3 regions of the Paenibacillus sp. FSL R10-2736 genome follow, and region 1 is predicted to be linked to each of the others. Evidence: riboswitches for the same ligand, from Rfam matches in the RefSeq annotation. Region 1 holds a riboswitch; each other region holds the start of a gene.
The links. Region 1 has a riboswitch for cyclic di-GMP ahead of NSQ73_RS33560 (transglutaminase-like domain-containing protein). Riboswitches for the same ligand answer to the same signal wherever they lie in the genome.

Region 1 (9,920 bases):
TTCTGGAATAACGGCGGTTTTGCCGGAGTGATTGATTTATATAAGAGCACTTTATCTTCTTATCCGTATTCTACAGTTAATGCATTCAATCTTTATGCTTTGACGGATCCGATGTGGTCAGCGCTTGATGTCACCTGGCTCGGCATACCTTACCGCATATGGGGCTTTATTTTCATACTTGTAGCGGTAGCTCTTGCAGCTTATTATTCCTTCAATACCAAGGACCGCAAGGATCTTTCTAAATCGTATTTCCTCGGCATGGTGCTGATCACGGTTGTCTTTGTATTTGGCACCAAAATGCATGAACGCTACCTGTATCCTGTTCTGCTCCTGTCTCTATTCACCTTCATTGAGAGCAAGGACCGGCGTTTCCTGACACTGTTTCTCGGATTCTCGCTGACTCAATATATTAATGTAGGCTATACGCTGGCCTATCTCAATACCGGCAGCAATCCGCCGACAGACGGAATTGTCCTGGTTACAGCGATTACTACCGTAGTTCTGGCATTATATCTGCTGTATGTTGGGTACGATGTATATATCCGCAAAGCAACAAAGCACCTGCCAGAGCCTGTTTCAACGCAGGCTGCATTTGAAGCAGATATGCGGCTTGCAGAGGGGATTCAGCCCCTTGCCAAGCAAGAACGTCGTTCCCCGCTGAAGCTGCAGCGCAAAGACTGGATCTGGATGATCGCGATCACGGTACTCTATGGAGCGCTTGCGCTTTATCATCTGGGGGATACCAAGTCGCCTGAGACCCTGTGGGAGCCTGCCGCCAGCGGCGAGAGCTTCTATGTGGATCTGGGGCAGGCCCACCAGCTGGAGCGGGTAAATATCTTCGGCGGTGTCGGCACAGGCAAGTTTCAGCTGGAGTTCAGCCAGACGCCGGATAATTGGAGCAGCCCGCTTGATGTGAGCGAGGATGTCGGCAATGTCTTCATTTGGAAAAGCCAGCCGCTGAACGTATCGGCAAGATACGTCAAGCTGACAGTCACCTCTCCGGGCTTCACCCTGAACGAAGTGGCGTTCTATGACAAGGAGGCACCGAAGACGCCTCTGCAAATTGCCGGTGTTACACCGGATGCCGCTGCGGCTCCCAAAAGAGGGACGCCAGCCAATCTGTTCGATGAGCAGTCCATGATCCCGGAGAACTCGAATTTCATGAACAGTACGTATTTCGATGAAATCTATCATGCACGGACCGCTTATGAACATTATCATGATATTGTCCCTTATGAGAATACGCACCCGCCGCTTGGCAAGCTGCTGATCGGTGCAGGCATGGAGCTGTTTGGCGTCAATCCGTTCGGCTGGCGTATCATCGGCACCCTGTTCGGCATTGCGATGCTGCCGCTGATCTATATCATGGCGATGCGGCTGTTCCGGAAGACTACCTATGCTGCATTAGCAGCCGGACTGTTCGCGCTGGACTTCATGCATTTCACCCAGACACGCATTTCAACGATTGATGTATACGGCGTATTCTTCATTATGCTGATGTTCTATTTCATGCAGCGGTATTATACGATGAACTTCTACCGTATGCCGCTGCGCACAACGCTGGTTCCGCTTTTCTGGTCCGGACTGTTCTTCGGAATCGGAGTGGCCTCTAAGTGGATTGTTCTCTACGGTGGAGCAGGACTTGCGGTGATGCTGGCGCTGGCGCTGTTTGAGCGGTATAGGGAGTATAAGGCCGCAGGCCGTCTGCTGGCTGAAGGCAAGCTGACCGGTCAGGAGCTCAAAGCTGCCTGCCGGACAGCGGACCAATCCTTCTGGAAGAACACCATCATCACATTGGCCAGCTGCATCATATTCTTCATTGCGATCCCGGTTATCATCTATAGTCTGTCCTTTGTCCCGGCGCTCTCTGCTTCAGCAGAAGGCTTCACCATTAAGGGACTGATTGATGCCCAGAAAAATATGTACAACTATCACAGCCAGCTTGTAGCAACGCATCCGTTCGCCTCCTCCTGGTGGGAGTGGCCGTTCATGAAACGTCCGGTATGGTTCTTCAGCGGCGGTGAAGGATTGCCGGAAGGCAAGGCCAGCAGTATCGTGACCATGGGGAATCCCCTCATCTGGTGGACAGGAATCTTCGCTATGCTGGCAGCCGTGTGGCTTACCGTGAAACGCCGGGACAAGAATCTGTACATGATCTGGATCGGGTTCTTCTCACAGTATGTTCCGTGGATGCTTGTGCCGCGTGAGACGTTCCTGTACCATTATTTTGCGATGGTGCCGTTTATGATTCTGTCGGTTGTCTATATCCTGAAGCTGCTTGACAGCAGATTCGGCGACGCCAAATACCTGCGGTATGCCTATGTGGCTGCTGCAGCCATCCTGTTTGTAATGTTCTATCCGGTGTTATCCGGAATGCAGGTTAACAGCAGTTATATCAATACTGTACTGCGCTGGTTCCCTTCCTGGGTATTCTAGGGGCACTATTTAAGAAGGCACATGTTTCAGAAGACAGTTTTATTGCGGGGTATCTCGTAGAAACTTATAGGAGGAACTAAGGTGAAAGCCAGATACAGTGTAATTGTCCCCATGTTCAATGAGGAGGAAGTCATTCAGGTAACCTATGAGCGGCTCAAAAAAGTAATGGATGGTTGCGGCGATTCCTATGAACTGGTTTTCGTCAATGACGGCAGCCGGGACCGCACGGCGGAGATCATGCGCGAGATCAGCAGCCGGGATGAGCATGTCAAGCTGATCGACTTCTCCCGTAATTTCGGCCACCAGGTGGCGATTACGGCTGGTATGGATTATGCCGAAGGCCAGGCAGTCGTGGTGATTGACGCAGACCTCCAAGATCCTCCTGAGGTTATTCTGCAGATGATTGCGAAGTGGAAAGAGGGCTACGAAGTCGTGTATGCCAAGCGGTTGAAGCGTCACGGGGAGACTTTATTCAAGAAAGTCACCGCTAAGATCTTTTACCGCCTGCTCAGCAGTATGACCAGTGTTGAAATCCCTACCGATACCGGGGACTTCCGGCTGATCGACCGTAAAGTCTGTGATGTGCTGCGCGGTCTGAAGGAGAAGAACCGGTATGTCCGGGGTCTGGTAAGCTGGGTAGGCTTCCGGCAGACCATGGTAGAATATGTGCGGGAGGAGCGCTTTGCCGGGGAAACGAAATATCCGCTCAAGAAAATGATCCGGTTTGCGCTCGACGGCATCACCTCCTTTTCCCACAAACCGCTCAAAATCGCATCTTATATCGGATTCTTTCTGTCCTTTTCCAGCTTCATCTATCTATTCCTGGTATTGTTCCAAAAAATCTTTACCTCCTGGACCGTACCCGGATGGGCATCTATAGTCGGCGTGAACCTGCTCTTCAACGGGATTGTACTGATGCTGCTGGGGGTAATTGGTGAGTATATCGGACGGATCTATGATGAGTCGAAGGACAGACCGCTCTATATTGTACGTGAGACCAAAGGCTATCCGGATGCGGAAATAGAAGACACGCGGAAGGAAAGCGATTATGCCAGATAAGAGATGGAGTGCGGGGTTCATCCAGTTCCTGAAATTCAATGCGGTAGGCCTGCTGAATACACTGATTGACTTTGCTGTATTCACACTGCTGCATTCCCTTGGGATGATCAACACCCCTGCGCAGATTATTTCCTATAGCGCCGGTACGGCCAACAGCTTCTTCTGGAACAAAAAGGTGACCTTTCGCGACCGGGACAGAGGTAATAAAGAGGGCTTCGACCGGATGCAGCTGGTTAGGTTTATCGTGCTGAACCTGGTGGTGCTTGGTATATCGGTGCTGCTGATTCATATATTGACCGATTCCCTTGGTATTCAAGTGTTGATCGCCAAAGTGCTGGTCACATTTGTTACGGTGATCATTAATTTCTTCGGAAGCCGGAAATGGGTATTCTGAAAATTAAGAAGCATTGCTTCTTAATTTTTTCCGGGAGGGTAACATCTATTCTATATTACGGAGGCGATTGTCATGCGGAAATTATCCTATTTGATTATACTTGCCGGGGTACTGATTATGCTCTATCCCAAAGGAAGCGAATGGTACAATGACCGTCAGCAGCAAAAGCTGCTGGAAGAGGCTGAACAGGCCTACAGTGAAATCGTTCCGTCTGCGTCAGCTCCGGCCAGTGCTGATCTAAGTAAGCCTTACGCGGAAGTAACCCAGCTGCTGGCGGATGAGTCGGCTGCGGAAGAGCCAGAACCCTCTGCTGCGCCTGAGATTGAAGTCGGAGGCAAGGTGATGGCAATCATCGAAATCGACAAAATAGATCTGAAGCTGCCTGTGCTGGAAGGCGCCACCAAGGCGAATATGAAGCATGCTGCTGCGCATATGAAGGAGACGGCTCCGCTTGGCTCTGCTGGGAATGCTGCAATTGCAGCGCATAGATCAAGAACTACGGGAAGGCTATTCAACAGATTGAATGAAGTTGGAGTCGGGGACACTATTTCCGTTACAACCGGCAAGCAGGCATACAATTATGTAGTTTATGATGTGACTATTGTGGAACCAACCGATGTATCCGTATTGAAAGGGAATAAGGATGACAAGATTCTAACACTCATTACTTGTGATCCGCTGGTGAATCCAACGCATAGACTTATCATTCACGCAAAGTTATCGTGATGTTTGTAGAATAATGACGGAAAAACTTAAAATACTTAAAATTTTTATTTGTTTTCGCGGAAATCTAGTGATTTAGGTCTTGATAATAGAAATAGATATGGTAAGATATAACTATACAAAGCTAATACACGATAAACGGCAAACCTATCGAAAGGTAGGGACGCAAAGCTAGAGGGCCTTCCCGTAAGGATGGCAGCCAGCTACCGAATGAAGAGGCTTTTTTTGTTTGTTCTTATTGTGAATCTAGCATTTTATGGTAGAAGCAAGGACAGATAAAGCTTATACGATAACGGCAAACCTATCGAAAGGTAGGGACGCAAAGCTAAAGGGCCTTCCCGTAAGGATGGCAGCCAGCTACCGAAAGGGGTTTTATCCAATGAAGAAGTTCTATTTAATGTTGGTTACACTATTCGTAGTGGTTACGTCGGTGCAGACAGGTACAGCTCAAGCTGCTAATGCGGATGCAAGCTGGTTGAACATAGGTCAACTTGATCAGGGTGTTATCGGAGTTTCTTATAATGTTCCTAAGGATAAGAAGATTAAGCTGATGATCACCAAAGATAATAACAGCTACACCTACAACTTATACACTTCCAAACCAACTGAAACATTCCCGCTTCAACAAGGTAACGGTTCATACAAGGTTTCCGTACTTGAGAACACTACCGGCAACAAATACAAAGTAATCTCTTCCGAGACGGTAGATCTTAGCCTGAGCAACGCCAACGCCGTATATCTGAGCTCCGTACAGAATGTTAAATGGAGTTCTTCCGATAAAGCAGTTCTGAAAGCAACACAGCTTACACAAGGTTTGACATCAGATGAAGACAAAGTGAAGGCTATCTATAATTATATCGTAGCCAATGTGAAATATGATTATTCCCTGGCTTCCAGTGTTACTACAGATTACATCCCTAACAACGACAGCACCTTGGCTACCAAGAAGGGGATCTGCTACGATTACGCTTCCTTGTTCGCTACTATGCTTCGCAGTGAAGGCATTCCTACCAAACTGGTTATGGGTAACACAAGTTATGTGACTTCTTACCACGCTTGGAATGAAGTGTTCCTTAATGGCAAATGGGTAACTATTGATACTACAGTTGATGCTGGACTTGCCAAGAACAGCAAAACAGCAGATCTGGTTAAAGTGGCAAGTAAATATACTGCAGCTAAGTTCTACTAAGAGCACAGATGCATTCATAGTTTCATTGAGGATAACCCGCTTAGTAACTAAGCGGGTTATTTTTATTTTGGAAAAGGTTGCTTTTTGGTAGAGAGATAGGGTATTATAAATAAGCGTTGTTGGAGCGGCAAACTTAATAAGAAATGACTTAAATAAGTGATTTCAAAATAAAGCTTGCATTACTCGAATGAACGTGATATATTATAAGAGTTGCTGGTGACGCGGTAAGCGCCGCTGACAACGAGCTTGATCTTTGAAAACTGAACAACGAGTGAGTATCGGAAATCACTTCGGTGAGATCCAAATTAGAGAATATAACAATTCTCGTCAGATGTTTCAAAATGAGCAATCGCTCTTTCTAAATACAATTTGGAGAGTTTGATCCTGGCTCAGGACGAACGCTGGCGGCATGCCTAATACATGCAAGTCGAGCGGAGTAAGAATGGAAGCTTGCTTCCATTCTTACTTAGCGGCGGACGGGTGAGTAACACGTAGGCAACCTGCCCTCAAGACTGGGATAACTACCGGAAACGGTAGCTAATACCGGATAATTTCTTTCCTCTCCTGAAGAGAGAATGAAAGGCGGAGCAATCTGCCACTTGGGGATGGGCCTGCGGCGCATTAGCTAGTTGGTGGGGTAACGGCTCACCAAGGCGACGATGCGTAGCCGACCTGAGAGGGTGAACGGCCACACTGGGACTGAGACACGGCCCAGACTCCTACGGGAGGCAGCAGTAGGGAATCTTCCGCAATGGGCGAAAGCCTGACGGAGCAATGCCGCGTGAGTGATGAAGGTTTTCGGATCGTAAAGCTCTGTTGCCAGGGAAGAACGTCCGGTAGAGTAACTGCTGCCGGAGTGACGGTACCTGAGAAGAAAGCCCCGGCTAACTACGTGCCAGCAGCCGCGGTAATACGTAGGGGGCAAGCGTTGTCCGGAATTATTGGGCGTAAAGCGCGCGCAGGCGGTCATTTAAGTCTGGTGTTTAAACCTTGGGCTCAACCTGGGGTCGCACTGGAAACTGGGTGACTTGAGTACAGAAGAGGAAAGTGGAATTCCACGTGTAGCGGTGAAATGCGTAGATATGTGGAGGAACACCAGTGGCGAAGGCGACTTTCTGGGCTGTAACTGACGCTGAGGCGCGAAAGCGTGGGGAGCAAACAGGATTAGATACCCTGGTAGTCCACGCCGTAAACGATGAGTGCTAGGTGTTAGGGGTTTCGATACCCTTGGTGCCGAAGTTAACACAGTAAGCACTCCGCCTGGGGAGTACGGTCGCAAGACTGAAACTCAAAGGAATTGACGGGGACCCGCACAAGCAGTGGAGTATGTGGTTTAATTCGAAGCAACGCGAAGAACCTTACCAGGTCTTGACATCCCGATGAAAGCATTAGAGATAGTGCCCCTCTTCGGAGCATCGGAGACAGGTGGTGCATGGTTGTCGTCAGCTCGTGTCGTGAGATGTTGGGTTAAGTCCCGCAACGAGCGCAACCCTTGACTTTAGTTGCCAGCAGGTTAAGCTGGGCACTCTAGAGTGACTGCCGGTGACAAACCGGAGGAAGGTGGGGATGACGTCAAATCATCATGCCCCTTATGACCTGGGCTACACACGTACTACAATGGCCGGTACAACGGGAAGCGAAACCGCGAGGTGGAGCCAATCCCAGCAAAGCCGGTCTCAGTTCGGATTGCAGGCTGCAACTCGCCTGCATGAAGTCGGAATTGCTAGTAATCGCGGATCAGCATGCCGCGGTGAATACGTTCCCGGGTCTTGTACACACCGCCCGTCACACCACGAGAGTTTACAACACCCGAAGTCGGTGGGGTAACCCGCAAGGGAGCCAGCCGCCGAAGGTGGGGTAGATGATTGGGGTGAAGTCGTAACAAGGTAGCCGTATCGGAAGGTGCGGCTGGATCACCTCCTTTCTATGGAGAATCGTCACCTGCAACGGTGACATTCAAATCGGAAGCTAAAGCTTCCACAATAGAACCTTCGGGTTCGGACACTCACTCGTGTTCAGTTTTGAAAGAGCAAGTCTCTTTCGTATGCGTTTGGTGGCGATAGCGGAGGGGTTCCACACGTACCCATCCCGAACACGACCGTTAAGCCCTCCAGCGCCGATGGTACTTGGACCGAAGGGTCCTGGGAGAGTAGGACGCCGCCAAGCGAACAATCAATTTATTGGTTGATTCACAATGTTATCTGTTATATGGGCTTTTAGCTCAGTTGGTTAGAGCGCACCTCTGATAAGGGTGAGGTCGGTGGTTCGAGTCCACCAAGGCCCACCATATAACATTTTAGAATTGAATACCTATATGGGGCCATAGCTCAGCTGGGAGAGCGCCTGCCTTGCAAGCAGGAGGTCAGCGGTTCGATCCCGCTTGGCTCCACCAATACTTCTTTACAAGATTATATGCAAGAACTTGATCCTTGAAAACTGGATACCGAAACGAATTTGCGTTTTAGAACATCTTTTAGCTGAAACTTGTGTAAGCAAGTTGAAATAGTTATTAGTTGATACAATTCATTCGTCAGGAAATAACGGGCTTTGAAGCAATTCAATGTTCAATATTTCTCCTGCGGAGAAAATTGTGGTTAAGCTAATAAGAGCACACGGAGGATGCCTAGGCGCCAGGAGCCGACGAAGGACGTGGCGAACAACGAAACTGCCTCGGGGAGCTGTAAGCAAGCTTTGATCCGGGGGTGTCCGAATGGGGAAACCCAGCTGTGGTAATTCGCAGTTACTCATTTCTGAATACATAGGAAATGTAGAGGCAGACCAGGGGAACTGAAACATCTAAGTACCCTGAGGAAGAGAAAACAATAGTGATTCCGTCAGTAGCGGCGAGCGAACGCGGAACAGCCTAAACCAAGGGGCTTGCCCCTTGGGGTTGTGGGACGTCTCACATGGAGTTACAAAGGAATATGGTAGGCGAAGAGGTCTGGAAAGGCCCGCGATAGAGGTAAAAGCCCTGTAGCCTAAACTGTGTTCTCTCCGAGACGGATCCCGAGTAGTGCGGGGCACGTGAAACCCCGTATGAATCCAGCAGGACCATCTGCTAAGGCTAAATACTACCTGGCGACCGATAGTGAAACAGTACCGTGAGGGAAAGGTGAAAAGCACCCCGGAAGGGGAGTGAAATAGAACCTGAAACCGTGTGCTTACAAAAAGTCAGAGCCCTATTACTGGGTGATGGCGTGCCTTTTGTAGAATGAACCGGCGAGTTACGTTTAACATGCAAGGTTAAGGTGAGAAGCCGGAGCCGCAGCGAAAGCGAGTCTGAATAGGGCGATTGAGTATGTGGACGTAGACCCGAAACCGTGTGATCTACCCCTGTCCAGGGTGAAGGTGCGGTAACACGCACTGGAGGCCCGAACCCACGCATGTTGAAAAATGCGGGGATGAGGTGGGGGTAGCGGAGAAATTCCAATCGAACTCGGAGATAGCTGGTTCTCCCCGAAATAGCTTTAGGGCTAGCCTCGGTGAATGGAGTGGTGGAGGTAGAGCACTGATTGGGTGCGGGGCCCGCAAGGGTTACCAAGCTCAGTCAAACTCCGAATGCCATTAACTTCTTGCCGGGAGTCAGACAGTGAGTGCTAAGATCCATTGTCAAAAGGGAAACAGCCCAGACCATCAGCTAAGGTCCCCAAGTGTGTGTTAAGTGGGAAAGGATGTGGAGTTGCACAGACAACCAGGATGTTGGCTTAGAAGCAGCCACCATTGAAAGAGTGCGTAATAGCTCACTGGTCGAGTGACTCTGCGCCGAAAATGTAACGGGGCTAAACACACCACCGAAGCTATGGCTAGATACTTTGTATCTGGGGTAGGGGAGCGTTGTATGTAGGTTGAAGGTGTACCGTAAGGAGCGCTGGACAGCATACAAGTGAGAATGCCGGTATGAGTAACGAAAAGATCAGTGAGAATCTGATCCGCCGAAAGCCCAAGGTTTCCTGAGGAAGGCTCGTCCGCTCAGGGTAAGTCGGGACCTAAGGCGAGGCCGAAAGGCGTAGTCGAAGGACAACAGTTTGAAATTACTGTACCACCGTAATCCGCTATGAGCGATGGGGTGACGCAGGAGGGTAGTGACGCGGACTGATGGATGTGTCCGTCTAAGCAGTG
Region 2 (9,920 bases), on a different contig from region 1:
GCTGTCCGCAAACCGCTGGGTAAGGCGATTCATCCGGTACTCGACGGAATTGATGAGAATGACCTTGATGAAATAACGTACAGGGCGATCGCCATCGGTTTCCCGATCTTTACACTGGGGGCTTTGATTTTTGCAATGATATGGGCTCAAGTGGCCTGGGGCAGGTTCTGGGGATGGGACCCTAAGGAAGTGTGGGCACTCGTCACCTGGTTGTTCTACAGTGCTTATCTCCATTTGCGGCTGGCCCGCGGATGGCAGGGACGCAAGTCCGCTTGGCTCGCTGTACTCGGCTTTCTGATCGTAATGTTTACCCTGGTTGGCGTTAATCTTGTGATCGCCGGACTTCACTCTTATGCGGGGACAGACTGAGTAGACTATATTCTCTGGCACGCACAAGATTTTAGGGTAACGTTCTACTGTATTTGATGAAGGGGTTGTTGTGTAAATGGCAGAGCACTTGAATAGAATTCTGGTGGTGGATGATGAAGAACGCATCCGCCGCCTGCTCAAAATGTATCTTGAAAAAGAAGGTTATGAAATTGACGAGGCAGAAGATGGGGAAATTGCTCTGCGCAAAGCTACAGCCAATGACTACGGTCTGATATTGCTGGATGTTATGCTGCCGGGCATCGACGGGATTGAAGTGCTGACCAGACTCAGAGGAGTCAAATCTACACCGGTCCTGATGCTTACTGCCAAGGGTGAAGAGATTAACCGGGTTCAAGGGTTTGAAATGGGCGCAGATGACTATGTCGTTAAGCCGTTTAGCCCGCGTGAAGTGATATACCGGGTGAAGGCGATAATGCGCCGTTCTTCCGCAACTGCTTTTTTGTCCAAAGAGAGCAATTCAAGCAACAATATCGTGTTTCCGTTTCTTATTATTGAGCATGATGCACACCGCGTAACCGCCGGCGGCCAGGAGGTAAGTCTGACCCCTAAGGAATATGAGCTGCTGCATTATTTGGCGATCTCACCGGATAAGGTGTTCTCTCGTGAGGAACTGCTCAAGGATGTGTGGAATTACGAGTTCTTCGGAGATCTGCGTACCGTGGATACCCATGTCAAGCGTCTTCGCGAGAAACTGAATAAGGTGTCCCCGGAATCGGCGGCTATGATCACTACCGTATGGGGAGTCGGCTATAAGCTTGAGGTGCCTAAATAAGTGAACTTCTGGAGAAGTCTTGTCGGTAAGCTGTGGATCACGATCATCTGTCTGGTTGCTGTCGTGCTCATTACGCTGGGGCTGTTTCTGTTACCCTACATCGACAGTAATTTCGCCAATTCCGGGGCGATCAAGCGTTTATTTATGTATACCTGTATGATCGGGTTTTCCTTAACGACATTCTTTGCCTTATTCCTGTTTACGAAGATTACCCAGCCGATGCAGCAGGTGATTGAGGCAGCCAATGATATCCGCCGCGGCGAATACGGGACGAGACTGACGCTGGTTACCAGCGATGAGATCGGCCAATTGGCGACATCCTTCAATCACATGGCAGAAGAGCTGGAAGAGAATATACGCAGTCTGAATAATGAAAAAGGGCATTTGTCCAGCGTCTTGCGCAGTATGAGCGATGCCGTGATCACCTTCGATATTGAGGGGCGGATTATCCTCACCAATCCGCATGGCCAGACGCTGCTGGAAACCTGGAGTGACCTTACCTGGGAGCAGGAAGAGGATGGCGGGCTGTATCCGCAGGCTGGACCTGCCCGTGATGTGCCTCCGCCGCTGCGGCCGCTGTTCTTCAGTACACTCAGCGTAGGAGGCGATCAACGCTCCAATATCCATGTCCGGCAGGGTGTATGGTCTGTGCATATGGCACCCTTATACTCCGAAGATAATCTCCGCGGTGCGGTGGCGGTGCTGCGCGATGTGACGGAGGAAGTGCGGCTGGAGAAAATGCGCCGCGATTTCGTCGCCAATGTCTCGCATGAGATCCGTACACCACTCTCGATGATGCAAGGCTACAGCGAGGCGCTGCTGGATGGAATGGCTTCCTCCCCGGAGGAGAGCAGCGAACTGGTCCAGGTGATCCACGATGAATCGCTCCGTATGGGCCGGCTGGTGAAGGATCTGCTCGATCTGGCCCGCATGGAAGCGGGGCATACGGATATGCTGAAGGCGCAAGTGGATGCTGGGGAACTGCTGGAACGGGTGTACCGCAAGTTCTCGGTCAGAGCCAAGGAGCGGGATATCATTCTTGAGCTGAAGAAACCGGATACCGAATTGCTCCTTAAGGCTGCCGATGAAGATAAGCTGGAGCAGGTGCTCACCAATCTGCTCGACAATGCCTTCCGCCACACTCCGGCCGATAAAATGATATCCATTCGGGCGGATTCCACCGTGCTGGAAGGCCGGAGGGTTCTGGAGATTGAGATCCGGGACCAAGGGGTAGGCATTACGCCTGAGGATCTGCCGTATATCTTCGAGCGCTTTTACAAAGCCGACAAAGCACGCGTAAGGGGAGAATCGGGAGGAACCGGTCTGGGACTAGCGATTGTGAAGAACATCGTCGAGTCGCATCATGGGAGTATCCACGCCTCCAGCAAGCTTGGAGAAGGCACCGCTTTTACCCTGCGGCTTCCTGTCGAAAAACAGTAAATCCGGACAATGCATGACAGCGCCTCTGACAGCAGAGGTGCTTTTTGTTGAAACCACCACATTAATCTTGTTCAACGTGGAACATATCATAGAAGCTGAGGCTTGCAGGAGGCTGTGCATAATGATCTTATCCTTGGACCAAGGTACCACCAGTTCACGCGCGATCCTCTTTGATGAGGAGGCGGGAATGATCGCGCAAGGGCAATATGAGATTAGACAATCCTTTCCCCGGCCGGGCTGGGTAGAGCATGATCCGGAGCAAATCTGGGAGAGTCAGCTTGCTGCGGCCAGAGACGCTATCGCGGCAAGCTCCGCCCCTGCTGATAGTATTACGGCCATCGGCATTACCAATCAGCGCGAGACTGCACTGATCTGGGACAAGGCTACCGGAACGCCGGTCTATCCGGCGATCGTCTGGCAGGACCGCCGGACTGCAGAGCAGTGTGAGGTGCTTAAGGCGCAGGGAATGGCCGGAGAGATCGCTGAGAAGACGGGTCTTGTCATCGATGCGTATTTCTCGGCAACGAAGCTGGCCTGGATTCTGGACCATGTGCCGGGGGCCAGAGAGCGGGCGGACCGGGGAGAGCTGCTGGCCGGAACCATTGACAGCTGGCTGATCTGGAAGCTTACAGGAGGCGCTGTGCATGCTACGGATGTTACCAATGCTTCACGGACCATGCTCTACAATCTGCATGAGCGCAAATGGGATGACGGCCTGATTGAGGCGCTGCGCATTCCGCCCTCTATTCTGCCTGAAGTAAGGATGTCAGGCGGGGACTTCGGGGCTGCAGACAAGCAGTGGTTCGGTGCAGATATTCCCATCCGTTCTGTGCTTGGGGACCAGCAGGCGGCATTGTTCGGTCATACCTGCCTGGAGGCAGGCAGCGCCAAGAACACCTACGGCACCGGCTGTTTCATTCTGATGAACACAGGCACTGAGGCAGTGACTTCGAGTCATGGCCTGTTGACCACGGTAGCCTGGGGTATGGGAGACGAACTCTATTATGCCCTTGAGGGCAGTGTGTTTGTGGCTGGAGCAGCGGTACAATGGCTGCAGGAGGGCCTTGGGCTGATTGTAGCTCCGGCGGACTCGGAAGAGAAGGCGAGTGAGGTGGAGGACAGTGAGGGGGTTGTGGTCGTGCCGGCCTTTACCGGCCTTGGTGCACCCTACTGGGATATGTATGCCAGAGGCGCCGTTTTTGGACTGACCCGGGGAACGACCGCCGCACATCTGGTCCGCGCAACGCTGGAGTCGCTGGCCTTTCAATCCCGCGATGTCATCGGGGCGATGGAAAAAGACGCAGGCATGCCGCTCAGTGGCCTGAGAGTGGATGGAGGCGCCGTGCGCAATAATCTGCTGATGCAGTTCCAGGCGGACATTCTTGGGAGAGACGTAACCCGTACTACGTATGCGGAGACCACAGCGCTCGGCGCTGCGCTACTGGCAGGACTCACCTCCGGCATATGGACCCGGGAGCAGCTGGAGAGCTTCAATAAGGCCGAGAAGGTATTCTCACCGCAGATGGAGACGGAAGAGCGTGAACGCCGTTACAATGCCTGGCAGGACGCGGTGTCTCGGACTATGGGCTGGGAGAAGCATGAAGGACAGAGGTAACAAGAACAGCTGCTGATATGGCAGACTGCGCTTACCGGATGAATCGGATAGATTCACCTCAGGCAGGATGAACGCTGCAGGTTCTGCCTGGGGAGAGTCGGGCCCTGACGTATACATAAAGAAACAGCCCGCTGGCAGGAATTCTGCTGCGGGCTGTTTGGATATCAACAAGAAACTATAAGTTCAACAGCTAGGACTAATACTCCATTACAAAAGCGACATTCTGCCATCCGGCGCCTACTGTCCAGAACAGGACCTTGTCTCCGCGTTCCAGCTGTCCGGTAGTCACTGCTTTGTGCAGGGCAATAAACGGGCTGCTGGTGGAGGTGTAGCCGAATTCATCCCCGATGTAGACGGCTGCATCAGCGTCAATTCCGGTTTTGCCGGCAACGGCCTTGATATTCGGAAGTGACAACTGCGAGAAGCAGGCGGCCTTGATGGATTCAGGTGCGATTCCGTTATTGCTGAGCAGGGTGTTAATTGATTCTGAAGCAGCATCCACACAGATGGAATCATCGAACGGGATGAACTTCACATTGAATTCTCCGGCAGCCACACCCGTACGTCCGAGATTGGCTAAACCTTCCGCCGGGAACAGCGAGTTGCCGTACACGCAGGTATCGGTCTGATAGATTGAATCAATGAAGCCTACCGAATTCTCGTCACGCTCCAGAATGAGCGCGGCAGCTGCATCGCCGAAGTTGGCGTAATATACCGGGTCATTCTTGTCCGCATGCGGGGCAACGTAGTCAGAACCGATGACAAGCGCACGGCGGATTCTCGGGTTCGCCATCATTTGACGGCTGACCTGTTCAACCGAAGCGGTCATTCCTGCACAGTTGGCATTACTGTCGATACAGATCGTATGCGATGCACCATTAATCAGGCGGTGAATCATCAATGAGTTCGTTGGGAAAATATATTCAGGAGTCTGGCTTGCATAAGCGATCAGGTCAATGTCTGCGCCGGTCAGGCCGGTCTTGTCCAGTACATTGCTTGCGGCTTCAAAAGCCATCGTCAGGGAGTTCTCATCCTTGCTGTCGATACTGTAGCGGTTTTCACGGCCAAGAGCAGCCAGCAGGCCACGGATATCAATTCCCTTCTCATCGAAGTGCTGAATGAAGAAGTCATTGCCGATGCTTTTGCTTGGATGATAGATATCAATGTCCTTAATGCGAATCCCTGCCATAGTAAACCTCCTAAAAGTTTGGGTAGCCCGTAAGCATACACTTAGTTTCGTGAGCGAATCTTGCGTTTCAAACCGCTAATAATGGTTTAAAAATAAGTTATCCTAAGCTTGTACCGTAGACGTGATTTCCAGGTTTTCGAGTCCTGCTTTGCGGCCCAGACGTGCCAGCTGCATTTTGAGAATAGGGTTATTCTCAAGGGTAAGGCTCACTTTTTGGAAGCCGTCTGCCTTGAACATAATGAAGCAGCCTTCGAGCAACGGCACAACATCAGGAGCGGTTACATTCAGCTTGCGGCAATCGATATCCAGTGCATATTCGGACGGGTTGATCGGATTGATGGTCTGCTGATAGGCTTGTATCGATTTAAGACCGTCCTCGTTCGAGAAGGTTCCTTCCAGCTCGATGTTAATTACTTTCTTCGCAGTGTCCGTCTTCAAAATAAATTGTCCCATGTTCATCTCTCCCGTAATTTTAATTGCATGACTATTCAGAGTGACCTGATGATTCATCATGTTGATATCCCGAAAAACTACGTTCCTGCGACTATATTCGACAAAGTGAACTTGGTTTTGGGATATTTTGCCTTCATTATAACCAGAACTTTCTTTAATACGCAATACAAAAGTCGAATGATGTAATATTATGTTGTTAATTAACGAATATCTTCCAGCGTCTCCAGCAGAACATTGAACGCCGAGATCACTCTGGGTGCGCCGATACAAGGTGTCAGATGAAGCAGGATACCTTTGATCTGATCAACGGTCATCCCCACGCGGAGCGCCATTACATAGTGAACACCCAACTGTTCAAATTGTCCCATGGTGATCAAAGAAGAGATGACAGCAATTTCTTTCCAGTCTGAACCGATGGTCGTCCGCTGAAAAATATCACCGTATGCATTGCCCATGATATACTCGGCTAATTCAGGAAAATGCTCTTTAATAGGAGCTAGGGCTTTGGCACCATAGTCCCCGGAAAGATTGGTGAAATGGTCCAGTCCGCTGTCTACGTTCATATTCACTTGTTTGCCTCCTGATAGTAAGTTGGGGAATCTGTAACATACAGCCTAGTTGAGATCCAGTGTACGGTGGGCCGTAGGAGGCATTTCGTCACGGTCGGTCAACAGCTCAATAACGGCTACGCGGTTAAGTTCAACTGCTTGGCTGATTGCAAAGGCAAACTCCTCTTGCGTCTCTGCGCGGAAGCCGGTGGCTCCCAGGGACTCAGCAAACTTAACTGCATCCATAGGGACTTCAAAGATGGTTCCATCGATACGTCCGGTTGTTTTTTCCATTCCCTTAAGGGCCATATCCAGCTGCATATTGTTCACAACGATGAAAATAACCGGAATATTCTTGCAAACCGCTGTGTTAATTTCAGTTCCGAGCATCATGAAACAGCCGTCACCGGTAATGCAGAAGACCGTCTCTTCCGGCGCAGCCGCCTTGGCACCGATGGCCATGCCGATTGAATTCCCCATGCAGGCGAAATAGGCATCAAATACAAAGCTCCCCGGTTTCTTCACGTTGAACCATTTGACCGCATTGAAGCCGTGGCTGCCGTCATCAACAAACACGCTGCTGTTATATGGTATCAAATCGCTCATCGTGCTCATTACCGAAGCCAGCGAGAGCTTGGACAGCACAGGCAGCTCTTCAGTATAGTGATTGGAGATCTCTATTTCACGTCTGGTTATGGTGGACGGATCAATCTTGCCGAGATACAGCTCCAGGTTGTCACGCAAATCGCCGCCGACGGAAATGGTATCGGAAGTCAATATTTTACCGACAAAGGTTGGATCAACATCAAACTGGATCAGCTGATCCGGATGATTCTCCTTCTTAAGATTGCATATGGTCATATCGCTCAGACGCGAACCAAGCACGATAAACAGATCACTGTTGTTCAACATCTCATCACCGTGCGTACATCCGCCAACGCCCACAGGACCGTGATAGAGCGGGTGATCCGCAGCAATGGCTCCTTTACCGCCGGGGGAGGTCACTACAGGTATGTTGAAGGTCTCGGCCAACTGTACCAGTTCCTTGTGCGCACCGGAGCGGTTAACCCCTTTACCGGCAATGATCAGAGGCCTGCTGGAAGCATTGATCGCTGAAATGACCCGTTCGTAGTTGGCGTAGCTGACGAGCCTTTCCCGCTGCGGAAGGACAATCCGGCATTCTTCAAGGCGCTCGGTCTGAACATCAAACGGAATACATAAATGAACAGGTCCTTTCTTGTCACCAAGGGCGATAGACAGGGCATGATTGAAAATCGTACTGAAATGGTCGCCGCGTTCTACCAGCTTACTGAAAAGAGTGGCTGGTCTGAACATGTCCGCCAAATCGGCGAGATAGGATGTGGAATCCTGACACTGGGGAATCCCCAGCTCTTTAATAGACTGATGACCGGTAATGAAGAGCACCGGGAGATTGTTGGCTTTGGCGTGTGCTGCTGCGGTTAGCAGGTTCGTTCCGCCTGGACCGGAGGTGCCGAAGGCAACCCCGAGACTGCCTGTTTTCAGTGCATAGCCGCCTGCTGCGAAGCCGGAGCTGGACTCATGCCGGCCGGGAATAAACTCAATGCCATAGTCAACAAGTTTGAGAGCTATAGGACAAATGGACTTGCCAATAATACCAAAAGAATGTGTTACCCCAAGATCGCGTAATGCTTCCGCCATATAATCTGCAACTGTCTTCAGAACATCCACCCCACAAGTTGTTTTTTGATTGTATGCTAGCAATAGAAAACCTGTACTCGAAATAGGAGCACAGGCCTGTTGCACGAATCACCATAACTGAACGCGGATTCCCGGACGTTCATAGTTTTTCAGCAACCTGGCTGTCATGATCTCACCGGATAAGTGAGACTGTAGATCCATGGCTTTGCGTCATTCCCTTTCGGTGAATTTTGCCTCATATGTTGTTATCAATACAGCGAAGGATAATTTTCCTTTACAATATATTCCTCGCTCGCCTTTTGTCAATAAGCCGTTTGCAGCAAAACGCGAAATTTGGCGAATATTCAGATGTAATAGGAGATGAAATATTAGATATTCAAACTTTTGAAAATGGATGCGTCTGGAAGACCAAAGTCTTATAATGCAAATGCAGAAAAAGAGCAGAATTTAATCTGCATAAGTCATAAGCCTCATAACATCGTAGGAACCTCCTGAAACTATGCAGATGTATTAGAATTATAGGCTGGGAGAACCTAGAAATAGGTCTTAAGAAATAGGTGATTAAAATTTAAAATAATGTTAGTTTATTAGTAATAAAGAATTAGCAGTAAAGAAGTGCAAAGACGTTATTTTAGGGTTATGCACTATTTTAACACTTTGTGAATATTACATTACAATCTGCTTTTTCCATGCCAAAAAGAGACCGTTCCCGCAGACTGCTCTGCGGAAATGGTCTCTTGGGGCTGCTGCTAGAATTTGAAAATATGGATTGTTTTTTGCAGCTGGAAGACAGATTGTGTCATCTTCTCGGTCTCTTCCGCTACGGACTGCAGGGCATGAATTTGTTCGTTCATCGCCGCAGATACCTCCTCGGTACCTGCTGCCGTCTCCTGGGTAATGGCCGAGATATTCTCGATCGCCCCGGAGATCTTGAGCGCACTCTCCAGCATCAGATCACTCTCTGCGGAGAAGGAGGAGATCTGCTCGGTTATGTATTGCACGCTATGTACGATCTGCGCGAAAATATGTGCTGTCTCCGTTATCATCTCGTTCTGCACCTGAACAACCTCTTCATTAATAGCGATGTTATCGATAGCCTGCTTGATATCGGCCTCGATGCTGCGTACCAGCCCGAACACTTCCTTGGTGGAGGCGGTTGATTCTTCGGCAAGCTTGCGGACCTCCTGTGCTACAACTGCGAAACCGCGTCCGTGCTCACCTGCACGTGCAGCTTCAATTGAGGCGTTAAGCGACAAAAGATTGGTTTGTTCGGCAATTTCCGTGATGGTCTTGGTGATCATGGTAATGCCGCGGGCATTCTGTGAGAGCGCTTCGATCGTATCTGCTACTTTTTGTGTAGCCTGGATATTCTTCCGCATGCCTTCGGCTTGAGTGTCCACGGACTGACGTCCCTTTTCAACCAGCTCCAGTGTATGGGCGGAGCGTTTATTCATTTCCTTGGTAGAGTTCGTATAATTGGAGACTTTGGTTTCGATATCTTTGATCGATTCCGTCATATCGGCAATATCCACCGAGATTTCATTCGCACCCAGGGCAAGTTCGTTGGAAGAGGAGGCTACCTGTGCCATTACAATCTTCAGGTTCTGGTTCTTGTCCTCAATACCCCGGCTGGCATCCATAACCTGGCGGGTAAGCTGTGAAGCGTCGGTTAGGATCTTCTTCAATTTATCGATCATAGTGTTGAAGGAGCGGCTGATGTCGCCCATTGATCCGTTCTCGTCTGCACGGCTGGTGAAGTCGCCTTTGGCGATTGTATGCGTCACATTGGAGATATCCTCAAATGAAGATGTAAGCGTTCTCTCAATGAAGCGC
Region 3 (9,920 bases), on a different contig from region 1:
TGCATCGGTACGTACCACTGCCGGAGCACCAGACAACGTCATATTATTGAAATATTCCGCAACCAGCCCATTCGCCGCAGGAGCCTCGGCCGTAAGATTCTCCGGTAATGGAGCTTCTGCCGGCGTTGGTGCCGCTGTTGGCGTTGGTGCCGCTGTTGGCGTTGGTGCCGCTGTCGGCGTTGGTGCCGCTGCTGGCGTTGGTGCCGCTGTCGGCGTTGGTGCCACTGTCGGCGTTGGTGCCACTGTCGGCGTTGGTGCCGCTGTCGGCGTTGGTGCCGCTGTCGGCGTTGCTGTTGGCACCGGTGTTGGTGTTGATACTGGTAACGGCGTTGCTGTTGGTACTGGTGTTGCAGTCACAGCCGGAGCATCCAAAGCTGCTTTGCTGGCTGAAGAAGCAGCCGTGTTCACAAATAACGCGCTTGTAGGGACAGTTGCCTTCGCCTGGCTTGGACTCTGCCACATCAGGCGGATATTGGCATCGCCGGCATTCTCGTAATACTCCACTTTGATATCATACAGCCGGCCTGCCTGCAGGTTTATGCTTCCTGTACGCTCGGTACCGCTCTGTTTGGTCCAGCTGTCGATTACAGCTGTGCCGTCAATATAGACGCGGATACCATCATCGGATGTAGTGATAATCTGATAGGTTTCACTGAAAGAAGGTTTGATCTGACCCGTCCAGCGTATGGAGAAGCTATCCACTCCAAGCTTGGCATCCGGCGCTGCCTGGCGCCAGTTAAAGTTCAGCAGCGCATCATTCCGGACCAGAACCGGAGTGCCCGAAAGCGTCATGTTCTTGTAGTATTCTCCCTGAAGACCATTCTGAACGACGGGGGCCGTCACAGAATCATTGGAAGCAGGGGGCGGCGTCAGTACCGGTATTGGCATTGCAGTCGGTACCGGCGCTGGTGTTGCTGTTGGAACTGGCGTTGGTGTTGCTGTCGGTACCGGCGTTGGTGTTGCTGTCGGTACCGGCGTTGGTGTTGCTGTCGGTACCGGCGTTGGCGTTGCTGTTGGTACCGGCGTTGGTGTTGCTGTTGGTACCGGCGTTGGCGTTGCTGTTGGTTTCGGCGTCGCCGTAGCAAATGTGCCTGCTTTATAATCGTCCCGGGTCACAGTATAGCTGTCGCTCATGAAGCTTTTGATGGTAGCATTGGTGTTGGTTTCATACAGCATTTTTCCCCAGCTCATCATATATACCCAATTTTTCTGGGAGAGCTGCAGCTTTGCCGTGCTTGGCATTTGTCCATTCTCGCCAATGGCAATCGGTTTGCCATTCGCAAGGGCAAGCAGGCTGTCATGGTATTTATTCATATAATCATTCTCATATATATCTGCCGCGAGTACATCCACCTTGTCAGCCCCCGGATAGGTCAGCGCATAAGGATCAGACCAGGCATTGGGTGCATTGGGGTTCCATACCCACAGCAGGTTGTTTAATTTATGAACGTTTACGAAACGGTCATACATAATATTCCAAAGCGCAGCAAAGTTATTTTTCTTCCCCCACCAGAACCAGTCACCGTTCATTTCGTGGTAAGGTCTCCAGAGTACGGGAACACCAGCATCCCGCAGGCTTTTAAGTGAAACTGCCACTTTGTCCAGATCTGCAATCAATGCAGTGTACTGTGTTGTACCCGGAGTAATATATTTATTGAATTCCGCCTGGCTCAGCGGTTTCTGAACATTGGACCAGAGGTATGCGGTACCCGGCAGATTCTCATGAAAAGTCATGGCTACAATGCCGCCGCCCTTATACCAGTTGATCGCGCTGTTCACAACATTTCTGCGTTGCGCCGCTGCTGTACTTTCCGATTGGCCGCTGATTACACCCAGTTCATAGCCGTGAAGAGCTGCATATTGTCCGCTGGTTCCCTTCAGCTTGTTGCTGAATTCGTCCGGACTTTCCAGATAGTCATGTTGGCCGGTAATAATGCCTTTTCCAGTGATAGAATACAGATCATCCAGCAATCTGACTGCTTCGGTTGAAGCCTCCGGATTAACGGGCGCTTTGGAACTAGATGCAGCTTCTGCAGATGAAGGCATTCCGCCGAGTCCCAGAGGTACTGCAGTCAATAAAAGGGCCAGAGACAGCACAGTGCACAGCAAACGAGACTTACGGTAAGTTATCAAAATCCATCTTCCTTTCGGTAGCCAGGCTGCCACTCTTGCGAAGGCCCTATAGCTTTGCGTCCCTATCTTTCGATTAGGTTTGCCTTTGTCGTATTGGAAGGATTAATCCCTCTTACCGTAAGTATCGTCCCTATTTAGTTTTAATTTAGAGCAAAAATGAAATTTTCTTAATAAATGGTTCTTAATACCTGTTTTGGATTTGTAACAATTGGTTATATAGATAGATTAGACCTACGAAATGAATTGCTGTAAGGCGATATCTTCCCAATCCAAGGTGATTCGGATGTTATCTTCCTCCACCAGCTCAGAGCCGGTCTGCACTTCGATAAATTCCATATCTGTCAATGCCAGGATCGCATGCTTGGTGCCTTCCGGAATCCGTACGACATCCCCCGCCTTCACATTATGCATTTTCTCATTGAGCACAATGCTGGCTTCACCGCTGACAATGGTCCAGATTTCACTGCGTTTGTGATGCAGCTGATAGCTGATATTTTTACCTTCAGAGATAAAGATCCGCTTCGTCAGCACCTCATTGCCTTCCGCATATTTCACATAATCAATTACCTTGTAGTGGCCCCAGCGGCGTTCTTCGTACATCGGTCTTTGTTCAAAAGATTTCAGCACTTCTTTAATGCGCGGGCTCTCCGCCTTGTGCGTAACCAGAATTCCGTCCGGGCTGGCGGCGATAATCAGATCCTTCGCTCCGATCACGGTGATCGGAATGTCCAGCTCGTTGATCAGGCAGGTGCCTTCGGAATCTGCAGTGACGAAGCCTTTGCCGACATGATTGCTGGTCATTTCTTCAGTCAGCGTGTTCCAGGTGCCCAGATCCTTCCAGAATCCGGCGTAAGGCTGAACCACGATATTCTCTTCTTTTTCCACCACTTCGTAATCAAAACTGATGGAAGCCAGCAGTTTATACTGCTTCTGCAGTTCCTCATAGTTCAGCGGCAGTCCTTTGCGCTGCAGAATATCCAGCAGATAACCTAGACGGAAAGCAAACACGCCGCAGTTCCAGAGCGCGTTCCGGCTGATCAGCTCCTCAGCCTGCTTGCGGTCCGGCTTCTCCTGGAAGTGGCTCACCTGCAGATACCCGCTCGCCCCCGCTTCGGCGCTGGTAGGAATGATATAGCCGTATTTCTCGGAGGCATGCTCCGGAACTACGCCCATCAGCGCCAGATTGGCGCCGCTCTCCAGCATCGTGCTCTCCAGCTGCAGAACGGTTTCGAAGAAGGACGACTCCACATAAGGATCGACGGGCAGGATGGCTACCGTCTCGCTTGGTGAAACACCGGCGACCGAATACAGGTAAGCTGCTGTCAGTGCGATGGCAGGGAAGGTATCGCGCCGCTCCGGCTCAACGATAATCGGCACCCCGCTGCCCAGCTGGCTCTGAATCATCTCTACCTGGCTGCGGCCGGTAGCCAGGTAGGACGATTCCGCCATCCCTGTCTCCTGCAGCTGTCTCCATACCCGCTGTACCATGGATTCCGGTTCACCTGCCGGGCTTTCCAGTACTTTCAGAAATTGCTTCGAACGTGAATCATTGGACAAAGGCCAGAGCCGTTTACCAGAACCGCCTGATAGAAGTACTAGTTTCATAAGTGAACCCTCCTAAGTTTATGTGATGTCGCGAAAATATCGGATTGTTATTGGGAACTGGCTGCGTTTGCTTAAGCCAAAAAGGCGGGCTGTTATGAGGGTCACTGCAAGGAATGTTTGGACTTTCGGCCGCTGCCCGTCTCCAGATTTCCTGATTTAAACCGCTTATCGCGGTAGAAATCCGGAGACAGCATATGCTTCCGAAGCTAGCTTTCCTACGGAAAGCTTTCAGGCGGACGCTAACGCTCCTACAGTTCCAAAATTCCTCTCCGTTCCATTACATAACAGCTGGCTTATTCGCTTCGCCCACAGGCGAAGCTCCCGGCTAAAGATCCGGCTATTGCCGCTTGGTTGAGCGGCAATAGAATTAACTGCTGCCGCTGGTTGTTACGGCAATATAGCCTGTGGCTGCCCCGCCTGCTTTTGCGGGGACAAAGCCATTTCACGCTTGTTCCAAGGCGGCGCCGCTCAACTATGCGGCAGTGAGAGATTTAAGGGATTAAGTGCATCTTGTTCCAAGGGATTTCCGCTCGCTGTAGCAGCGAAGGGGAAACATAACACTCTTGTTCCAAGGTTTTACGTTCACTTACGCGGCGGTGGAATCAAGAGCACTAATGCCTCTCATTTCCTCCATTGGCCCACATCCGGTGGAATCAGAGGAATTTATCCCTTAATTTCCCCGTATAGCACACTTTCGGCGGAATTATAGGGAATTATCCCCTTAATTTCCCCGTATAGCACACTTTCGGCGGAATCAGAGGGAATTATCCCTTTAATTTCCCCATACAGCTTACTTTCAGCGGTATTAGAGGGGTTTTTCCCTCTAATTTCCCCGTGCATCACACTTTCAGTGGGAGGCTGCGGGATCACTGATAGACCAAGAGCTTAGACCGCGCCGGCAACGCTGGCGGAGAATCCGCTAAGGCCGCCCATCTGCGGGCGTCCGACAGAATGATACTCCAGGCCGGTTCCTTCGATCTGCTCTTTGCTATAGACGTTGCGGCCGTCGATCAACACCTGGCGGCGCATGCTCTTCGCCAGCAGATGCAGGTCGATATCCTTGAACTGGCTCCAGTCGGTCAGGAGGCATACCGCATCGCTGCCTTCGGCAGCCTCTTCCGCCAGCCCGCACCAGCGGAGCTGCGGGTGATCATATTGCGCCCGGAAATTCTCGGCGGCAATCGGATCATAGAGCTTCACGGTGGCGCCTTCGGCTACCAGCGCCTCAACGATTTCACGGGCAGGCGCCTCGCGGACATCATCCGTGTTCGGCTTGAAGGCGAGGCCCCAGATGCCGATGACTGCGCCGCGCAGGCTGCCCAGCGACTCATGGAGCTTGGAGATGATCATGAAGCGCTGGCCTTTATTGACCTCGACCACCGATTTCAGCAGCTTGAACTCGTAATCCACGTTGCCGGCAATCTGGATCAGCGCATTGGTATCTTTCGGGAAACAGGAGCCTCCATAACCGATACCGGCCTGCAGGAAGGTAGATCCGATTCTCCGGTCCATTCCCATGCCCTCGGCCACCTCGGTTACATCAGCTCCCACTTTTTCGCAAATATTGGCGATTTCGTTAATGAACGATATTTTAGTAGCCAGGAATGCATTTGACGCATATTTGATCATCTCGGCGCTGCGGATATCCGTGACGAATACATTGTCTGTGAAGCCCTGATGAAGCTGGCGCATCATCGGCTCAAGCTCAGGATTATCGAGTCCGATCACGATCCGGTCGGGATGCAGCGTATCGCGGATCGCGGAGCCTTCACGGAGGAACTCAGGGGCGGAGACAATGTCGAAGGGATGATTCGTGTGCGAAGCGATCAAATTGCGGATTTTCTCATTGGTGCCTACGGGTACGGTTGACTTGGTCATGATGACCTTGTAGCCTTCCATTGCCTGCGCAATTTCAATGGCTGCCCCTTCGATATATCTTAGATCCGCTTCACCGCCCGGCAGTGAGGGGGTCCCTACGGCAAGGATGACGATGTCGGAGCGGCGGACCGAATCCTTAAGATCGGCCGAGAAGCTCAGCCTGCCCTCACGGAGATTCATTTCGATCAGTGCCTCAATACCCGGCTCATAGATTGGGGATTCCATCCGGTTCAGCTTCTCGATCTTCGCCTCATCCTTATCCACACAGATGACATGATTTCCGTTAAGGGTGAAGCAGACACCTGAGACAAGACCTACATATCCGGTACCGATTACTGCGAGTTTCATACAATCATCCTCCTTTTAGGAAATTGACGTAGGCCTGTTCCACATACTGCTTGAACTGGACCATAAACGCCTGCTCATCAAATTTACGTGCATGGCCCATAATCTGCTCGATATCCCACGCATAGGATTCTGCTTCATCTATGGCCTGGAGCAGATCATCAACTTCCTGGTGCTGGAAGAACACGCCGTTGACGTAAGGAATAATCGTGTCCAGCGCTCCTCCGGCCTGATAGGCGATGACCGGTCTTCCTGCTGCATTCGCCTCCAGGGGCGTAATGCCGAAATCCTCTTCTCCGGGAAAAACAAAAGCCCGACACTGCGACATCAGTCCTGTCACTTCTTCATCCTCCAGCCGGCCCAGGAAAGAGATATTATCCTTAGCCATGCCTTCCAGACGCTTGCGGTCCGGCCCGTCTCCCACGATGTACAGCTTCACACCGTTACGGTTGAACGCCTCTACTGCCAGATCGATCCGCTTGTAGGAAACCAGCCGGGATACGATCAGATAGTAATCTCCAATGGTAGGGGAGCTGGTGAAGCGTGCTGTATTGATCGGCGGGAAGATCACATCGGAATCCCGGTGATAATAATTCTGAATCCGCGTCTTCACGACGGAGGAGTTGGCTACGAACTGATTTACATTTTTGGAGGTACGCTGGTCCCAGTTCTTCAGCCGCTGCATATACACCTTGAGCAGTCTTTTGAATAATCCGGAATTCGACTGCCGCTCCATGTAAGTGTCATAATCCCAGGCGAACCGCATGGGGGTATGGCAGTAACACAGATGAAATGTAGACTCGGGCACCTGGATGCTTTTCATAAAAGCACTGCTGGAGCTAAGGACGATATCATACCCGCTGAAGTCCAAATCGCGGACGGCCATGGGATAGAGCGGCAGCACCCCTTTGAAATTCCGCTTCACGCCGGGGATTTTCTGCAGCCAGGAGGCCCGGATATCCGCATCTTTGAGGTTATCGGTCAGGCGGCTTCCGTTAAAAACCGTTGTGAAGATCGGAGCATCCGGATACATGTGATGAAAAACCTCCACCACTCTTTCCGCTCCGCCCATTTGGATTAAGTAATCGTGCGCTATCGCAATTTTCATGTGAATCATCCTCAAAGTTTTATGGAGCAGCATCATCAAGCAGTGAACGCATGGTAGAAACGGATAGTGAAGCAAGTCTTAAGCATTGTCCAAGTACGAGGGTCAGGTAACCGCCAGCAAACCTTTGTAGTAAGCGACGATATCCTTGACCGTATTCTCGATGACAAAGTGCTCTTTCACCCGTTTCATTCCATTATCCGCCATCCGTCTACGCTCTTCGGGATGGTTCAGCATCCAGGTGATGGAGTCTGCAAGTACAGTAGCATCTCCCGGCTGGATCAGCATTCCTGTTACGCCAGGAACTACAATCTCAACCGGTCCGCCTTCATTGGAGGCAATCACCGGCAGTCCAGCCGCCATACCTTCGACGATGACCTGGCCAAACGGCTCGGGGGTGATCGACGTGTGAATCAGTAAATCGGCTTTGTTCATAAGTCCTTGTATATCATCTACATGACCCAGCAGGCTGACATTGGTAATGTTGCCTTGCTGCATCTGCTGAATTAATTCCTGTTTGTATTCCTCTTCCCCGAACAGCGCGTCTCCGGCAAGCCAGAACTTCACCCGGCTGTCATGCTTGAAGGCCTTGGCGGCTTCCAGTACAATATGCTGGCCTTTCCAGTGAGCCAGGCGTCCCACCAGCAGGACATTGAAGTCCTTCTGGTCCCGCTTGCCGATCCCTTCACCAATCGCTTTGGCAAAAGCGGAGTAAACGACCAGCGTCTTCTTCGACCGCGGCAGCTCCAGCGCATTCAGCGTGGAATGGGAATTGGCGATGACGCCGTTCGGCAGCAGGCGTGACAGCAGCCGGATCGCCTTGGCGACAACCGGCTTCAGGTACGGGGCTCCGATATGGTCCCGGATATGCCAGATCAGGGGCACTCCGGCTTTTTTGGCAGCCACCGCTCCGTAAAATGCCGATTTCAGCGAATTGGTATGCACGCAATCGACCTTCTCCTCTTTGAGCAGCGGAGCGAGCTTGCGGCCGTAGGCCAGCAGCTTCATTGCAGCAGCCGGAGCACCGAGGTTCACAGCGTTGCGTCCGCGGCTGCGGATGCTCTCGTCCAGCGGGATAATGCGGACATCAATGCCCTTCTCCCGCAGCCGTTCGGCCAAAGTGCCTTCTTCCGCCAGAATCACCAGCGGGCTAATCTGTTCACCGATGTTGGTGAGAATGTTGAACAAGGCAACCTCTCCGCCGCTCCATTTGGCGGTGTGATCAATATAAGCGACTTTGATCATCCTACGCTCACACCCTTTCCCAAAGTTTCGAGGAATACGGACTCCACTTGATCGCCTACATGCTGCCAGGTATATTTCTCCAGCACATGATTCCGGCATTCGTCACGGCCCGGCAGCAGCTTACGGTTGCTCAGCATATGAATCATGCCTTCTGCCATATCGTCGCTGCCTGCACTCTTGAACAGCAGCTCCGGCCGGAAGCCCTGCAGAATCTCTTTGTTGCCGCCGACCGGAGTCGCCATCACCGGAAGGCCGGAGGCCAGCGCCTCCACGGTGATCAGGCCGAAGCCTTCCAGCGCCTGCGAAGGAACGACGAACATATCCGCCGCCTGATAATAGGAGGCCAGCTCATGATCGGGAATATAGCCCAGGAGCCGGACCTTGTTGCCCAGTCCGTAATCGGCTATTTTCTCTTCGAGCTCCCCGCGCAGCGGGCCTTTGCCCCCGATCAGCAGAATTGCGTTCGGGAACCGCTCGGCAACCTGCTTCCAGGCTTCGAGCAGCTGCAGCAGCCCCATCCGGTTCATCAGCCGCCGGACCGTCAGCACGGTAGTTGCACCTTCCGGCAGATTCAGTGTCCGCCGGATCGCCAGCCGGTTGGTGGAAGGCACGAACCGTTCCACATTAGCCGCACCCGGAATGACGATGATCTTGTGCAGCGGCACCCCGTGCAGATCATGCAGCATATTGCGGAAGTATTCGCTCAGGACAATGAATTTGTCTGCCAGCTTGTAAGCCTTATGTTCAATCGATTTGGCAATCGTTGTTTTCACCTTGTGCTTGATGCCTTGACCTTCGATCTTCATCTCTTCATTCCACGGGCCGTGGAAGGTCATCACCACCGGAATGCCCCGCTTCTTCGCTTCAATTGCCGGCCCGATGCCGTAAGGTGCGAAGTGGGTATAGAGGATATCAATCCGCCCGCTGCCGTCTCCCATCAGGTCCGCCGCCTTGCGCTGGAAGGCATCCTTGCGTTTCCAGATCGTCTCCTTGGGATCACCGGCGTTGTGGATGATCAGTTCCTTCGGGGTATCAGGTGTCTCCTGACTACAGATCAGGGCATGCACCTGGTTCCGTGAGGAGAGCTGCTCACATACGGATTTGAAATAGGTGTTCAGTCCTCCGGGCTGTAACGAGGGCCAGCTGAGGCCGGTCGTCATAATGTTCAATCCGTCATTGTACGACATAGCTTCTCTCCCCTTTGTTCTCCTTGTCGGCCTGGCCCATGGCATTATGCCGGGTCAGCTTGCCGGAGCTGTGTAATTCGTAATGCTTGAAGCCGACCATGAATTCATACATCACCCAGAATATCGATACCGCGAAGCCTGAAATTCCTTTTTTGAATAATCCGTGCACGAAATACTTCTGCAGGAAACGTGCCGGCGGCCGCAGCAGCAGGTGGCTCAATTTGAACGGCTTGCCGCTTTCAAAGGCGCTTTGCGCTTCCAGATCCGTGTATTTGTTGAACCGGGCCACATGGTCGTTGATGCTGCGGAAGCCTTGATGCCACAGCGTTCCGTTCAGCTTCACCGTCCGTTCCTCGGATACCTCGGGCATCTCATGCACCAGGCTGTTGCGGATGCCGTACTCCTTGCGGTTATACAGCCGC

Region 2: linked by a shared signal. The riboswitch ahead of NSQ73_RS10005 (thiamine pyrophosphate-binding protein) and the one ahead of NSQ73_RS33560 (transglutaminase-like domain-containing protein) in region 1 are both predicted to bind cyclic di-GMP.
Region 3: linked by a shared signal. The riboswitch ahead of NSQ73_RS27320 (PA14 domain-containing protein) and the one ahead of NSQ73_RS33560 (transglutaminase-like domain-containing protein) in region 1 are both predicted to bind cyclic di-GMP.

What each region holds. Positions count from the first base shown of each region.
Region 1 is NZ_JBBOBN010000002.1:1,244,003-1,253,922, forward strand. It holds gene NSQ73_RS33540 (phospholipid carrier-dependent glycosyltransferase) at 1-2,436, shown strand, start outside; gene NSQ73_RS33545 (glycosyltransferase family 2 protein) at 2,518-3,495, shown strand; gene NSQ73_RS33550 (GtrA family protein) at 3,485-3,889, shown strand; gene NSQ73_RS33555 (class D sortase) at 3,962-4,615, shown strand; cyclic di-GMP riboswitch class I at 4,743-4,823, shown strand; cyclic di-GMP riboswitch class I at 4,897-4,977, shown strand; gene NSQ73_RS33560 (transglutaminase-like domain-containing protein) at 5,010-5,801, shown strand; rRNA gene NSQ73_RS33565 (16S ribosomal RNA) at 6,168-7,725, shown strand; rRNA gene rrf (5S ribosomal RNA) at 7,851-7,967, shown strand; tRNA gene NSQ73_RS33575 (tRNA-Ile) at 8,012-8,088, shown strand; tRNA gene NSQ73_RS33580 (tRNA-Ala) at 8,118-8,193, shown strand; rRNA gene NSQ73_RS33585 (23S ribosomal RNA) at 8,394-9,920, shown strand, end outside.
Region 2 is NZ_JBBOBN010000001.1:2,383,500-2,393,419, forward strand. It holds gene ccsA (cytochrome c biogenesis protein CcsA) at 1-369, shown strand, start outside; gene NSQ73_RS09975 (response regulator transcription factor) at 446-1,162, shown strand; gene NSQ73_RS09980 (HAMP domain-containing sensor histidine kinase) at 1,163-2,602, shown strand; gene glpK (glycerol kinase GlpK) at 2,724-4,217, shown strand; gene NSQ73_RS09990 (3-oxoacyl-[acyl-carrier-protein] synthase III C-terminal domain-containing protein) at 4,414-5,406, opposite strand; gene NSQ73_RS09995 (hypothetical protein) at 5,509-5,859, opposite strand; gene NSQ73_RS10000 (carboxymuconolactone decarboxylase family protein) at 6,060-6,422, opposite strand; gene NSQ73_RS10005 (thiamine pyrophosphate-binding protein) at 6,474-8,117, opposite strand; cyclic di-GMP riboswitch class I at 8,236-8,332, opposite strand; gene NSQ73_RS10010 (methyl-accepting chemotaxis protein) at 8,837-9,920, opposite strand, start outside.
Region 3 is NZ_JBBOBN010000001.1:6,376,882-6,386,801, forward strand. It holds gene NSQ73_RS27320 (PA14 domain-containing protein) at 1-2,133, opposite strand, end outside; cyclic di-GMP riboswitch class I at 2,147-2,227, opposite strand; gene NSQ73_RS27325 (sugar phosphate nucleotidyltransferase) at 2,365-3,738, opposite strand; gene NSQ73_RS27330 (UDP-glucose dehydrogenase family protein) at 4,624-5,964, opposite strand; gene NSQ73_RS27335 (glycosyltransferase) at 5,969-7,069, opposite strand; gene NSQ73_RS27340 (glycosyltransferase family 4 protein) at 7,172-8,311, opposite strand; gene NSQ73_RS27345 (glycosyltransferase family 4 protein) at 8,308-9,498, opposite strand; gene NSQ73_RS27350 (glycosyltransferase family 2 protein) at 9,485-9,920, opposite strand, start outside.